DNA from 3 places in the Devosia rhizosphaerae genome. Region 2 is predicted to be linked to each of the others. Evidence: predicted binding sites of a transcription regulator. Region 2 holds the regulator's gene; each other region holds the start of a gene.
The links. The regulator PhoB, encoded in region 2, activates phosphate uptake and scavenging genes when phosphate is short. The targets are predictions, from matches to a motif close to TGTCATNNANCTGTCAT.
Positions count from the first base shown of each region.

Region 1: the regulator PhoB is predicted to act here: its motif matches at 3,266-3,282, upstream of QOV41_RS07800 (PhoX family protein).
Region 3: the regulator PhoB is predicted to act here: its motif matches at 2,324-2,340, upstream of ugpB (sn-glycerol-3-phosphate ABC transporter substrate-binding protein UgpB).

Region 1 is NZ_CP126539.1:1,591,277-1,595,976, forward strand. Features, by position in the region: gene QOV41_RS07780 (EAL domain-containing protein) at 1-74, shown strand, start outside; gene QOV41_RS07785 (DUF2269 family protein) at 181-735, shown strand; gene QOV41_RS07790 (YcjF family protein) at 736-1,752, opposite strand; gene QOV41_RS07795 (YcjX family GTP-binding protein) at 1,749-3,200, opposite strand; gene QOV41_RS07800 (PhoX family protein) at 3,373-4,700, shown strand, end outside.
Region 2 is NZ_CP126539.1:1,273,668-1,278,367, reverse strand. Features, by position in the region: gene pstB (phosphate ABC transporter ATP-binding protein PstB) at 1-476, shown strand, start outside; gene phoU (phosphate signaling complex protein PhoU) at 502-1,212, shown strand; gene phoB (phosphate regulon transcriptional regulator PhoB) at 1,216-1,917, shown strand; gene QOV41_RS06195 (MFS transporter) at 1,914-3,539, opposite strand; gene QOV41_RS06190 (aldehyde dehydrogenase family protein) at 3,652-4,700, opposite strand, start outside.
Region 3 is NZ_CP126539.1:3,195,082-3,199,781, reverse strand. Features, by position in the region: gene QOV41_RS15740 (hypothetical protein) at 1-174, shown strand, start outside; gene QOV41_RS15735 (phosphoribosyltransferase) at 235-885, shown strand; gene QOV41_RS15730 (erythromycin esterase family protein) at 898-2,223, opposite strand; gene ugpB (sn-glycerol-3-phosphate ABC transporter substrate-binding protein UgpB) at 2,456-3,772, shown strand; gene ugpA (sn-glycerol-3-phosphate ABC transporter permease UgpA) at 3,881-4,700, shown strand, end outside.

The sequences.
Region 1 (4,700 bases), 320 kb from region 2:
TCCAAGGCTACTACTTCGCCAAGCCCATGCTGGAGACTTTCCAGCCCATGGATGGACTGCTGCAGGCGGCTTAGGAAGACTGCGCAATATTCCTGATGTGCCAGGGACAAAAGCGGCGTAAGCTTGGTCTTCTACTTCATAGTCTAGTCTTCCTGTTGCTTGCTCCGGACGGAGGGTCTCATGGGCTGGTACGAAGTCTTCAATTTCTTGCATATCGTCACGGCGACCGCCTGGGTGGGCGGTGGCATACTCCTGGCTGTGGCCGCGGGGTTCGCACAGCGCTCCCCGGGACCGGTCTTTAGCGGCTTCTCGGCAGTGGCGGCGCGGCTGGGTGCCGCCTTCTTCATGCCCATGTCTCTGCTGACGTTGGTGTCCGGCGTTCTCGTCACAGCCCTGGCCTGGAGCTTCGCCGAGCTGTGGATCATCCTGGCGCTGGTGGGCATCGCCGCCACCATCGGCATCGGCATGACCATCATCAAGCCGACGACGGACCGGATCGCTGAACTGGCGCAGAAGGAGGGGCCCGACAGCCCCGCCGTGCGGGCGCTCAATGCCGATCTGCTGCGCAAGGGCCGCTTCGATCAGGTGGTGCTGGTGGTGATCATCGCTGATATGGTGTTCAAACCCGGCTATGGCGATCTAGCCGTGCTGGTGGTCATGGCGGCAGCCATTATTGCAGCCGCCTTTGCCTTCCTGATCGTCAAACCGGGCGGGACGCTCGCCCCGGCGGCGTAGTTACCGCGCCGCCGCCTCGCGTGTGAGGTTGGCGAGATCCGGTAGGAAGTCGCGGACGGTGGGCTGGGGCTGGGTGTCGAAGGGCAGGGGCCGGACGACGCGCATGGCCGCGATGCCGACCCGCACGGTCATGAGGCCATTGACCACGCCCTCACCCAGCCGTGCCGAGAGCTTGGCGGCGAGCCCCTGGCCGACGAGTTGCTCGACCAGTCCATCGGTCAGCACCAGGCCGCCAGTGACAGCCAGATGGGTCAGGATGGCGCCTGCCAGCCGCCACGAACCGGCCAGCCCGGGCCGGGCGCCGTACAGGCGGGCAATGGCACCGGCCAGCCGGACGCTCTCCCAGATTACGAAGGCTATATCCACCAGGGCGCGTGGCGACACGGCGGTAACGAGTGCTACCCGGCGCGCCGAGGCGGCAGTGAGCGCCCGTGCGCGGCGATCAAGTGGCGCCATGAGGTTGCGTTCGGCAAGAGCGACGATCTCAGTGCCATCGAAGAGATGCGGGAGGTGGTCCTTCACCTGTTCGCGGTCGCGGGCGAGGTCGGGACGACCGCCATAGATGCCCAGCAGATGATCGACGACGCGCCCTGCCTGATCGCGATCATTGGTGGCGACCGCTTGGCTTGCGTCGCGGCTCAGCTCATCGAGAACCTCGAGGCGGCGCAGGGACAGCCATTCGCGTATGACCAGCGCGGCGAGCGCCAGGATGAACGCGACCGTTACGGCGATGCCGACATAGCCCAGCCAAAGATGGGCTGCGAAGAGGTCGCGCAGCAGACGGTCGATGGCAAGACCGATGCCGGCCGACACCAGAACGCCGCCGCAAGCCCAGGCGAGTTTGGCCAGCCACCCCATTCGCCGAGGGGGCGGGGCGACCGAATCCTCGTCTGTTGGGGTGGTGTCGAAAGCGGCTTCGGTCAGTTCCGCATCACCAGCCGAAAAGGCGCGCGGAAGGCGATGGGATTGGCTGCTTTCCGCTGACGGTGGAGTGGGTTGGGCGACGGGGCGCTTCACTTGAGCTTGTCTCCCAAAAGGTAGTCCAGCGCTCGGTCGAAGCGGATGTGCGGCAGGAGCACGTCGCCAGCGTCATTGCGATCCAGGCGGCCGGGTGGACGGAAGCGGAGGAAGTTAAGCGCCACGGGGGCGCCGTCTTCAAAGAGGGAATCGGGTCGCTCGGGCAGGTCGCCGGGGAAGAGCGCGATTTCGGTCTTGCCGTCATAGGTGGTGCCATCCAGCGCCTCGCCCGCCATGGGTGTGCCAATGATGGTGGGCAGGGTCTCGCCACTTTGGTTTATCGTGCCCTCGCGGGTGGCGCGGATACCGGCCAGCGCCAGTGAGCGCGTGTCGGTGCCAGCAAAGCGGGCGCGCTTGGATGCGCTGGCGACGAGCCGGTTGAGCAGGCTCTCCAGACGGTCATGGCTGGTGTGGTGCACATGATCGGCTTTGGTTGCGGCAAAGAGGATGCGATCGATACGCCGTACGAAGGGGCGCAGCAGCGGGTTGGTTTCACCCTGGCGGAAACAGGCGAGCACCGCCGTAAGCGCGGTTTCGAGATCAGCGACAGCTGCGGGGCCAGCGTTCAGCGCCCGCAGCGCGTCGACTAGGACGATCTGCCGGTCCAGCCGGGCGAAGTGATCGCGGAAGAAAGGGCGCACCACCTGATCCTTGTAGGCCTCGTAGCGGTGCTCCAGCATGGCATAGAGGCTGCCCTTGCGACTGGTGCTGGCTGGCTTGTCCATGGGCGCAAAGGTGAGGGCGGGGGAGCCTTCAAGGTCGCCGGGCAAGAGGAAGCGTCCGGGCGGGAGAGTGGAGAGTGCGCCGTGCTCGCGGCTGCGCCGGAGATAGTCGGTGAAGCTCGCCGCCAACCGCTCCGCATCGGGGTCGTTGGCGCCCTTGAGCGGGTCGATGCCGGCGAGCAGTTCGAGAAAGGGGCTGGCCTCCTTGCCGGAGCCAGGGCGGCGGGCGCGCTCCAGCGCCTCCGCGCTCCATTCGGCAAAGGTCAGACCCAGGAGCGGCAAGTCGAGCAACCACTCGCCGGGATAGTCAACGATGTCGAGATTGAGGGTGGAAGGACCGCGCATGCCGGAGAACCAGCGCGAGGATTGATATTTAAGGACAATCCGCAGCTGCGATATCCGGCGGGTGCTCTCGGGCCAAGTGGGCTCCCTGCCGGTCAACGCTTCGATATGCTGCTCATAGGCAAAGCGAGGGATGGTGGCCTCGGGATATTCCGCCAGTCGCGCGCCGATGAAGCGGCCCTCCGCTAGTGGCGTGAAGCCGGGCAGGCGACCGCCGGTCAGCAGGTTGTGGATCAAGGCGGTGATAAAGATAGTCTTGCCGGCGCGGCTGAGGCCAGTAACGCCCAGGCGCAACGTGGGGGTAAAGGCGCCTGACGTGCTGTCGGCCAGGTTGGCAAGGGCGATGCCCACTTCGTCGACAATGGTCGTGGGAGCTTGGGGCACGCGGAACTCACTCTGGTCTCCTCAGCAAGATAGGCGAGAGACGCGGATGTTCAAGCTGTTCCTGCCGTCATGGGACTGTCTTGCTTTGTCGCGGAGCTGTCAAAGCACAGCCCTAAACACTGGAACCGTTCAAAACTGAACGCCTGCCCAGCTGTTGAGGAGCTCCGCGCCCATGACCGACAAACCGACTTTCCCTACCCAGGGACTCGAAACCGCCGAGTTCGACCCGACCAATACTTCCCAGAATCGCACCATGGGCGAGATCATTGCTGCGCGCTTCTCGCGCCGCGGCTTTCTCCAGGGATCGCTCGCCGTTTCCGCTATCGCCGCCACCGTTGGCCCGGCTGCCCTGCTGAGCGCGCCGCGCGCTGAAGCCCAGGAAGGCAGCTCGGCCTTCTCGTTCCCCGAAGTCACTGCCGGTGTTGACGCCAACCACCACGTCGCCGAAGGCTATGACGCCAAGATCCTGATGCGCTGGGGCGACCCGGTAGTCTCGGGCGCTCCCGAATTCGATCCTGAGAACCAGACTGCCGAAGCCCAGGCCGGCCAGTTCGGCTATAACAACGATTACGTCGGCTACATCCCGCTAGACGGCTCGGACGAGCATGGCCTGCTGGTCGTGAACCACGAATATACCAACCCGCACCTGATGTTCCCGGGCCTGGTCGAGATTGTCGACGGCGAAGCCGTGCAGGGCGACCTTTCCGAAGAGCAGGTCGATATAGAGCTGGCCGCTCATGGTGGCTCAATCATCGAAATCGAGAAGGTCGACGGCCAGTGGCGCCGCGTTGCCGATAGCAAGTACAACCGCCGCATCACCGGCACGACGCCGACCTTGGTTACCGGCCCTGCCGCCGGTCACGACCGCCTCAAGACCAGCGCCGACGCAACCGGCACCGAAGTGCTCGGCACGCTCAATAACTGTGCTGGTGGCGTTACGCCCTGGGGCACCTACCTTATGGCCGAAGAGAACTTCCACGGCTACTTCGCCGGCGAACTGCCGGAAGGTCACGCCGAGGCGGCCAACTACGAGCGCCTGGGTGGTCCCGGCGGCTGGTACCAGTGGCACAACTACCACGACCGGTTCGACGTCTCCAAGGAACCCAACGAGATGAACCGCTTCGGCTATGTCGTCGAAGTGGATCCGATGGATCCGAACTCGGTCCCCAAGAAGCGCACCGCACTGGGCCGCTTCAAGCATGAAGGCGCCGCGAGCATCGTTGCTCCCAACGGCCAGGTCGTCCTGTATTCGGGTGACGACGAGCGCTTCGACTATGTCTACAAGTTCGTGACCGCCGGCACCTATAACGCCGATGATCGCGCCGCCAACATGGACCTGCTCGACGAAGGCACGCTCTACGTTGCCAAGTTCGAAGAAGACGGCACCATGGAATGGATGCCGATGATCCATGGCGAAGGCCCGCTGACCGCCGAGAACGGCTTCAACAGCCAGGCCGACGTGGTCATTGAGACCCGCCGCGCTGCCGACCTGCTGGGCGC
Region 2 (4,700 bases):
ACCCATTCCCCAAGTCGATTTACGAGAACGTAGCCTACGGTCCTAAGATCCACGGCATTGCGCGTTCCAAAGCCGATTTGGACGAGATCGTTGTCTCCTCACTCCGCAAGGCGGGTCTCTTCGAAGAGGTGAAGGACCGCCTATACGAGCCGGGTACAGGTCTGTCCGGCGGTCAGCAGCAGCGCCTCTGCATTGCGCGCGCGATCGCAGTTGGCCCTGAAGTAATCCTGATGGATGAACCCTGCTCGGCTCTCGACCCTATCGCAACCGCAATCATCGAGGAACTCATCGATGAACTGCGCGAGAACTTCACGATCGTGATCGTGACACACTCCATGCAGCAGGCCGCCCGCGTCTCGCAGAAGACCGCTTTCTTCCACTTGGGCAAGCTGATCGAAGAAGGCGTCACCGAAGAGATCTTCACCAACCCGGTGCACAAGCAAACACAAGACTACATCATGGGCCGGATCGGCTGACCGGGCGCATCGAGGAGGAAAACCAATGCCAAATACCGGCGCCGACCATATCGTTCAGTCCTATAGCGACGAACTCAATGCGCTCGCTCAAGCCATCGCCGAAATGGGCGGTGAAGTGGAAGTTTCCATCGAGAATGGCACCAAGGCCCTGCTCAAGCTTGATCGCGAGCTCGCCGATTTGACCATCATCGCCGATCAGCGCATCGACGACATGGAGCGCCGGATCGACGAAATGGCGGTTTCGATGATTGCTCGTCGTCAGCCGATGGCGAGCGATCTACGCGCCATCATTACCTCCATCCATGTCGCGGGGGACCTCGAGCGCATTGGTGACATGGCCAAGCAATTGGCCCGGCGCTCCCTGAAACTCGATGGGCTCAACCTGCAGCCAACTTTCTACAATGGCGTCCGCAACATGACGGCATTGGTAATGCGGCAGCTAAAGCAGGCGCTGGACGCCTATTCCAATCGGGACGCCGCCGCTGCCGTCGAGGTCTGCAACCGCGATGACGAGGTCGATGCGATGCACACCTCGTTGTTCCGTGAGCTGCTCACCTACATGATGGAAGATCCGCGCAACATCACCTCCTGCACGCATTTGCTGTTTTGCGCCAAGAGCCTGGAACGCATCGGCGACCACGCCACCAACATTGCGGAGCGCGCCTACTATCTGCAGACCGGCAAGCAGCTCGGGAGCAATGTCGAAGAGCTCGAGCGCAAGCAGATCAAGGTTTAAGCCATGTCGGCTACAATTCTCGTCGTCGAAGACGAAGGCGATATCGCCATTCTCTTGCGCTATAATCTTGAGGCCGAAGGCTTTCGGGTCCTGACTGCTGAAACCGGTGACGAGGCCCAGGTCCAGATCCAGCAAAAGCTGCCCGATCTGATCCTGCTTGACTGGATGCTGCCCGAGATCTCCGGCATCGAACTGTGCCGGCGCTTGCGGGCGCGCGACGAGACCGCGCGGGTGCCGATCATCATGCTGACCGCACGCGGCGAGGAAGAAGAACGGGTGCGGGGCCTTGCCACAGGTGCGGACGACTACGTCGTAAAGCCGTTTTCTGTTCCCGAACTGATGGCCCGAATCCATGCACTTCTGCGACGGGCGAACCCCAATCTGGTGACCGCTTCGCTCAAGGTCGGCGATCTCGAACTCGATCGCACCACCCACCGCGTCCGCCGCGGCAATCGCGACGTCCATCTTGGTCCCACCGAGTATCGACTACTCGAATATCTCATGCGCCATCCCGGCCGGGTCTATTCGCGCGAGCAATTGCTCGATGGTGTCTGGGGCAATGACGTCTATGTCGATGAGCGGACAGTGGATGTCCATATCGGTCGTCTCCGTCGTGCCATCAATCGCGGCCGCGAGATCGACCCGATCCGGACCGTTCGCGGCGCGGGCTACGCTTTCGACGAGCGCTTCGCCCAAGTGGCCTAGTGCTCGGGGCTCTCCCGGAGCGGCATGTCGTCGACCTGCGGCACGGTCTGCCGCTCGATCATGCGGTGGACATGGGGCGGTCCCTCGCCCCGGTGCAGCGCCCGCAAGCTCTGCAGGTTCTCGGCATCGGCCTTGGTACGCCGCAGATTGTGGCGCACATAGTCCACCCAGGTGGGCACGTGATAGCTCTCCACCCAGATCTCTGGGCGTTCGAGGTCCCGCAGCAGCGCCCATTGCCGCGCACCATCGCGGATGCGGATACGGCGGCGCTCACTCATTAGCCGGAGGAAAGCGGGAATGTCTTCCTGGACGATCTGATAGTCCACCATCACCATCACCGGCCCACTCCGCGGCCGCATCTCGAGCTTGAGCACCGGTTCGTTGAAGGCATTGAGCGGGCTGAGGTCGCGTGAGCTGAACTGCGGCAGCGGCAGCTTGAGACCCACCAGAGCACAGGCAAGGAGCGTCACCCCCGCCAAGGCGAGTGACCAGCTCGGTGCGGACAGATCGGCGACACTGCCCCAGAGCCAGCTGCCCAGTGCCATGCCGCCGAAAGTAGCCGTTTGGTAGAGCGATAGCGCCCGCCCCACAACCCAACGGGGCGTTGAGAGCTGAACGGAGACGTTGAACAGTGACAGCGCCAGCACCCAGCCCGCGCCCGCTGGCAAGAGAATGAGACAGCTCAGCACGATTTCGCGGCTGAAGCCCAGGCCGACACAGGAGACCGCGAACACCACGCAGGCAATGCGCACGATGATCTCATTGCTGTAGCGCTCGCGCACCCTTCCGTTGAGGAAGGCGCCTCCGATGGCACCAACGCCAAAGCACCCCAACAACGCGCCATAGCCCAGGGCGCCGCCGCCGAGATATTCGCTTGCCACCGAAGGCAGGAGCGCCAGCACCGCGATAGCGGCAAGGCCGAACAGGAAACCACGCAGCATAACTGTCATCAGATTGGGCGAGAGCGAGGCATAGCGCACCCCGGCCCACATGGCGCTGCCGAACCTCTCCCGCGGCAACTTGTTGGCGATCGCTTGCGGCTGCCACCGGAACAGCGCGGCGATCAGCGGGAGGTAGGAAACCGCATTGACCGCGAAGGCCGCAGCCGCGCCGGCAAAGGCAACGATGATGCCGCCAACTGCTGGCCCCACGCTGCGCATCATGTTGAAGCCCATGGCGTTGAGCGTCACCGCGCCGGGCAGGTCGTCGCGCGGCACGATATCGCCCATGGAAGCCTGCCAAGACGGGTTGAACAACGCTGTGCCGCAGCCAATCAGAAAGGTGAACCCTAGCAAGAGCCAGGGGGTCATCAGCCCAAGGAAACCCAGCACCGCCAGCACCACGGAAATGATCGCCATTGCCGATTGGGCAATGATCATCACTATGCGCCGGTCGAAATTGTCGGCCAGCGCGCCCGCTGCGATGGAGAACACCATGATGGGCAGGGTGGTCGAGGCCTGCACCAGGGCGACCATATTGTGGGAGTCCGTGAGGGTGGTCATCATCCACCCGGCGCCGACCGCCTGCACAAGACCGCCGAGATTGGACGCTAAGGTGGCGATCCAGAGCAGGCGAAAGGTCTCGTGCCGGAAAGGGGCCAGCACAGACACTCGCTCGGGCATTCGTGAACCTCAGTCGTCTGCCCGCAATCGCGCGGGCGAATGGCACCAATCTGCTCTCGGCAGGGCGCCAATGCAACTGCGCCGGCACGAGGCCGGCGCAGTCTTTTTCGTCTTAGCCAGCCGCGGTGTAGGCCGTCTTGACCTGAGTGTAGAACTCGGCGGCGTACTTGCCCTGCTCGCGCGGACCATAGCTCGAGCCTTTGCGGCCCCCGAACGGCACGTGAAAGTCCACGCCAGCGGTTGGCACGTTGACCATCACCATGCCTGCCTCGGCATTGCGCTTGAAGTGCGTGGCGTATTTAAGCGAGGTGGTCACGATGCCAGCGGATAGACCGAACTCGGTGTCGTTTGCGGTGGCGAGTGCCTCTTCATAATCCTTGACCCGAATGACGCTAGCGACCGGCCCGAAGATCTCTTCGCGGCTGATGCGCATATTGTTGGTCGCCTCGACAAACAGCGTCGGCTGCAGGAAGTAGCCCTCCGTGTCCTTCTGGACGCGTTCGCCGCCAGCGGCAATCTTGGCGCCCTCGTTCTTGCCGATCTCGATGTAGTCGGTGTCCTGCTTGAGCTGGCCAGGATCGACCACCGGACCGATCTCGGTGTCCTTGTCCAGCGCATTGCCCACCCGCAGATTACGCGTGCGCTCAGCGAGGGCTTCCACGAAGCGGTCGTGGATACCTTCGGTGACGATGACACGCGAAGAGGCGGTGCAGCGCTGGCCGGTCGAGAAGAAGGCGGACTGTGCCACGGTCTCGACGGCAACTTTGAGATCGGCATCGTCGAGCACGATGGTGGGGTTCTTGCCGCCCATTTCCAGCTGGAACCGGCGGCCGACTTCAACCGACGCAGCCGCAACGCGCTTGCCGGTACCAACCGAGCCGGTGAAGCTGACGGCATGGACGTTCTTGCTGTCGAGCATGGTCTGGCCGACCACCGAGCCCTTGCCCATGACGAGGTTCAGGACGCCCTTGGGCAGGCCTGCCCGCACCAGGATGTCGACGATGGCCCAGGTCGAGCCGGGCACGAGGTCCGCCGGTTTGATGACGACGGTGTTGCCATAGGCCAGGGCGGGGGCAATCTTCCAGCTTGGAATAGCGATCGGGAAGTTCCAGGGTGTGATGAGGCCGATGACACCAATCGGCTCGCGCGTGATCTCGACAC
Region 3 (4,700 bases), 1.9 Mb from region 2:
ATTGAACTCTCCGAGTGCATCCAGGTAAAAGCAAGCTGCCCCGTCAAGGCGGGTGAGGTGGCTTTGCGGGAGAAGCTGGCGCTGCACGGCAAGCAGTTGCGCGCCAAGGTCTGGTTTCTGCGGGAGGATTTTACCCCTCAGAGTGTTCTTCTCTATGCGGCTGAGCGCAGCTAGCCCATTTCCGTGAACATCAGCCGCCGCCCTTGCGTTTCCTCCTGAACCGGAGGGATGGCCATGGCGCAGATTTTCGAAGATCGACAAGATGCAGGGCGAAAGCTGGCTCAGGCCTGCGCCGGCTTGCATTTGGATGCGCCCCTCGTGTTGGCATTGCCGCGCGGCGGCGTGCCGGTGGGGTTCGAAGTGGCACAGGCACTCGGCTCGAGCCTCGACCTGCTCTTCGTTCGCAAGTTGGGCGCACCGGGGCAGCCGGAATACGCCGTTGGTGCAATTGCCGGCACCAGCCCACCTCGAGCCGTGTTCAATGATGCGGCGCTCGCCGTCTTCCGGCCCAGCCGAGCCGATCTCGACCGCATCATCGCCACTGAAACTGCCGAGCTGGAGCGCCGCCGCCTTCATTACCGCGGCAGTCGCGCGCCAACCGACGTGTTGGGCCGCACCATAATCCTGGTCGATGATGGCATTGCTACCGGTAGCACCGTCGAGGCGGCGCTGCGAGTGCTCGGCGAAATGGAGCCGCAACGCGTCGTGCTGGCCGTGCCGGTGGCCGCTTCTTCGTCGCTCAACCGTTTGGCGCCTCTGTGCAACGAGGTTGTGTGTCTGCTGAGCGTTCACGACTTCGCGGCTGTGGGGCAGCACTACCGAGATTTCTCGCAGGTGAGCGATGCGGAGGTAATCGATCTGCTCGCGCGTGCCGGCGACTCGTAGACCGTAAGGCGTCTACACGCAAAAAGGATATGTCTCTGGCACGCCATGCGGACGTGCGATGGGGAGGGGCGTCACCGCATGAGTCTCCTCGAACCACACATAGGTATCGAACTGCTCGGGCAGCACGGCTTTGAAGTAATGGCTTTGGCGCTCCGTATCGGGGCGGTAGATGACCCCGATCGCCCGCTCCAGCCGCGGCTCAGCTAGAGCGGCACGCACTACTCCGTCGTGCCGCAGATCCATGAGCGCCCTGGGCACCCCGACATGGCGGAAGATGCGTTCGTAGGAGTCTGGGCGGGAGGGGAGCACGGTCTTGACCTGCATGGGTTCGTCCCAATCATCTGCAGCGGCCACCTCGCCGTGATCGGTGCCAAAGCCAATGGTGATCGCCTGCTCGCGATATGCCGTTTTGCAGAGTTCGCCGATGTTGAACTGGCCGCTCCACCCCATTTCGGTGGCTGACGCGTCCCCGATATGGGAGTTGTGGGCCCAGACAACTGCCTTGGCATCGGGTCCGCGATGGGCAAGCAGGGCTTCCAGCGTATCGAACATGTGCCGGTCGCGCAGGTTCCAGCTGTCATTGGAGCCGCTATACATGATGCGATAATATTGTTCGGCCGAGCGGACAATGCGGGCATTCTGCGCGGCATCGAAGAAGTCCTCGCCATCTCGGCCTACATAGTCCATCTGCCGGCTGAGGAGATCGCTCAACTGCTGAACGACAGCCGCTTCGCACGGGTCTTTCTCGCCAGTGATGACCGCACGGCCATAGTACGCCGGCTCCCCCTGCCAGGGGGTAAGGCAGCCATAGCGGCGGCGAGCCCGATGCGCTTGCTCGGGATCGACACGATCGAGGTAGTCGAGCACCTCGCCGATGGAACCACGCAGGGAATAGACATCGAGGCCCCGAAACTCGGCGCGTGTTGCCGGCGCCTTGGCTTCATTGTGGGCCCGCAGCCATTCGACAAACCCGGCAACCTCCTCGTTGCGCCACATCCAGTTGGGGAAACGGGCAAAGGATTGCTCGTCATCCCGGCCGCCGGCCCGATGCCGGACATAGCGGTCGATGCGGTTGGCATCGGGCCAGTCCGCCTCGACCGCCACGATGTTGAAGCCGTGATGCTCGATAAGCGACCGGGTAATCGCGGCCCGCGCGCAGTAGAACTCGGATGTGCCATGGCTCGCCTCGCCCAAGAGAACGATCTTGGCGTCGGCCAGCTCATCGAAAAAGGGCCCGAACTCCAGTGCGTGGCGGGGATCGGGCAGCGGCACTGCCGCATGTCGGATCTCGCGGGCGACGTCGATGGTGGCGTCGGGACTGGGGATGAGATCGGTCATGGTGGCACTCCTTTCTCCTAACGAGCAAACGCTGACCCTCGAGGCTAGCTCCGGGTCCTGTCCTAGGATCAATCCGGCAATGGCCGCGATAGCTGTTGGGTGTCACAGAACCGTCACGGCTTTGTCACCCAACCGTAAAGCACCATTGTTAGGCACGCGGCGCTCGCACTGAGACGAGCCAGCGGGGGCAGCAGTTTCCTGCTGATACTTTTTTGTCATGCAGGAGAGAACCATGGTTCGCCTATCCCTTGCCGCACTTACCATTGCCCTGACGTCGACCACCGCCTTTGCGCAAACTGAGATCAGCTGGTGGCATGCGATGGATGCCGAGTTGGGTCAGAAGCTTGAGGCGATTGCGCAGGGCTTCAACGAGAGCCAGGACGAGTTTGTTGTGGTGCCGACCTACAAGGGCGGCTACGCCGAGACCTTGACCGCGGCGATTGCCGCCTTCCGTGCCAATGAGCAGCCTGCCATCGTGCAGGTCTTCGAAGTGGGCACCGGCACCATGATGGCCGCCGAAGGAGCCGTGTACCCGGTCTACCAGCTGATGACCGACAATGATCAGCCCTGGGATCCGTCGGCGTTCCTCGAGCCGGTGACCGGCTATTATTCGGACACCGAGGGCAACATCCTCTCGATGCCGTTCAACTCCTCGACCCCGATCATGTACTACAACAAGGACGTGTTCGAGGCTGCCGGGCTTGACCCCGAGACCCCGCCCCGGACCTGGGCCGAGCTCGAGGAGATGAGCCGCACCATCATGGAGGCGGGTGCTGCCCCCTGCGGCTTCACCACCGGTTGGGTAAGCTGGGTGCAGCTGGAGAACCTCTCGGCCATTCACGACCAGCCCTATGGCACGCTCGAGAACGGCTTTGGTGGCCTGGGCACCGAGTTCACCTTCAATGGCGAGGTGCAGACCCAGCACTGGGAGAACCTCAAGGCCTGGGCTGACGAAGGCCTGTTCCAGTATGGCGGTCCGGTGGGTGGTGCCGATGCGCCGCCGAAGTTCTATGCGGGCGAATGCGCCATGTACATGAACTCCTCGGCTTCGCGCGCCGGCGTCATCGCCAACGCCACCGATTTCGAGGTCGGCTTTGCCCCGCTGCCCTATTACGACGATGCGATTGCAGAGCCCAAGAACTCGATCATCGGCGGGGCGACCCTGTGGGTGCTGAACGGCAAGGACGAGGCGGTCTATGACGGCGTTGCCCAGTTCTTCACCTATCTCTCGAGCCCCGAAGTGCAGGCCGAGTGGCACCAGGCGACCGGCTACCTGCCGATCACCAATGCCGCCTATGAGCTGGGCCAGGAGCAGGGCTATTACGGCGAGAACCCCGGTTCGGAAGTGGCCATTGAGCAGATCACCCGGGGTGAGCCGTCGGCCAACTCCAAGGGCATCCGCTTTGGCAATCTGACCCAGGTGCGCACCGTTATCGACGAAGAGTTCGAAGCTCTCCTGGCCGGCAACAAGACCGCCCAGGAAGCCCTGGACGCGGCTGTCGAGCGTGGCAACCAGATCCTGCGCGACTTCGAAGCCGCCAACAGCTAAGCCGCTGCCGCTGAGCCGCCCTGGCGGCTCAGCCACCCAATCTCCAAGGGGCCTGGCGCAGCCGTGCCAGGCCCCCTTCGATAGCAGCCTATTGCCGCCGGAGTGCCCATGCAGGCCAAGCGCACCATCTTCCCCAACAAGCTCTTGCCCTATCTGCTGCTGGCCCCGCAGCTGGCGGTCACGCTGGTGTTTTTTATCTGGCCGGCGGCCCAGGCGGTGAAGTCGAGCTTTGAGCGCGAGGACCCCTTTGGCTTCCGCACCACCTTTATCTGGTTCGAGAACTACCAGCGCCTGTTTGCCGACCCCGGTTACGTCAACGCGCTCTGGGTCACGGGGGTGTTCGCCATCTCGGTAACGCTGTTCTCGATGAGCCTGTCGCTGGTGCTGGCGGTGGCGGTCAACCGCGTGCTGCGCACCAATCGGATCTATACCACGCTGCTGGTCTGGCCCTATGCAGTGGCCCCGGTGGTGGTGGGCATTTTATGGTGGTTCATGTTCAACCCCACCATCGGCATCGCCCCCTATCTGCTGCGGGGGCTGGGCATTGGCTGGAACCATCGCGTCAATGGCGAGCAGGCCATGCTCCTGGTCATCATTGCGGCGAGCTGGAAGCAGATCTCCTACAACTTCCTGTTCTTCGTGGCGGGGCTGCAATCGGTGCCCCAATCGCTGAGCGAGGCGGCGGCCATCGATGGCGCGGGGCCCATGAAGCGGTTCTGGACCATCATCTTCCCGCTCCTGTCACCCACCTCCTTCTTCCTTTTGATCGTCAACATCAACTACGCCATGTTCGACACCTTCGGCATCATCGATGCGACCACCTCGGGCGGCCCGGGGCAGGCCACCAACATCCTGGTCTACAAGGTCTATGCCGACGGCTTTTTGGGGCTCAACATCGGCTCCTCGGCAGCCCAGTCGGTGGTGCTGA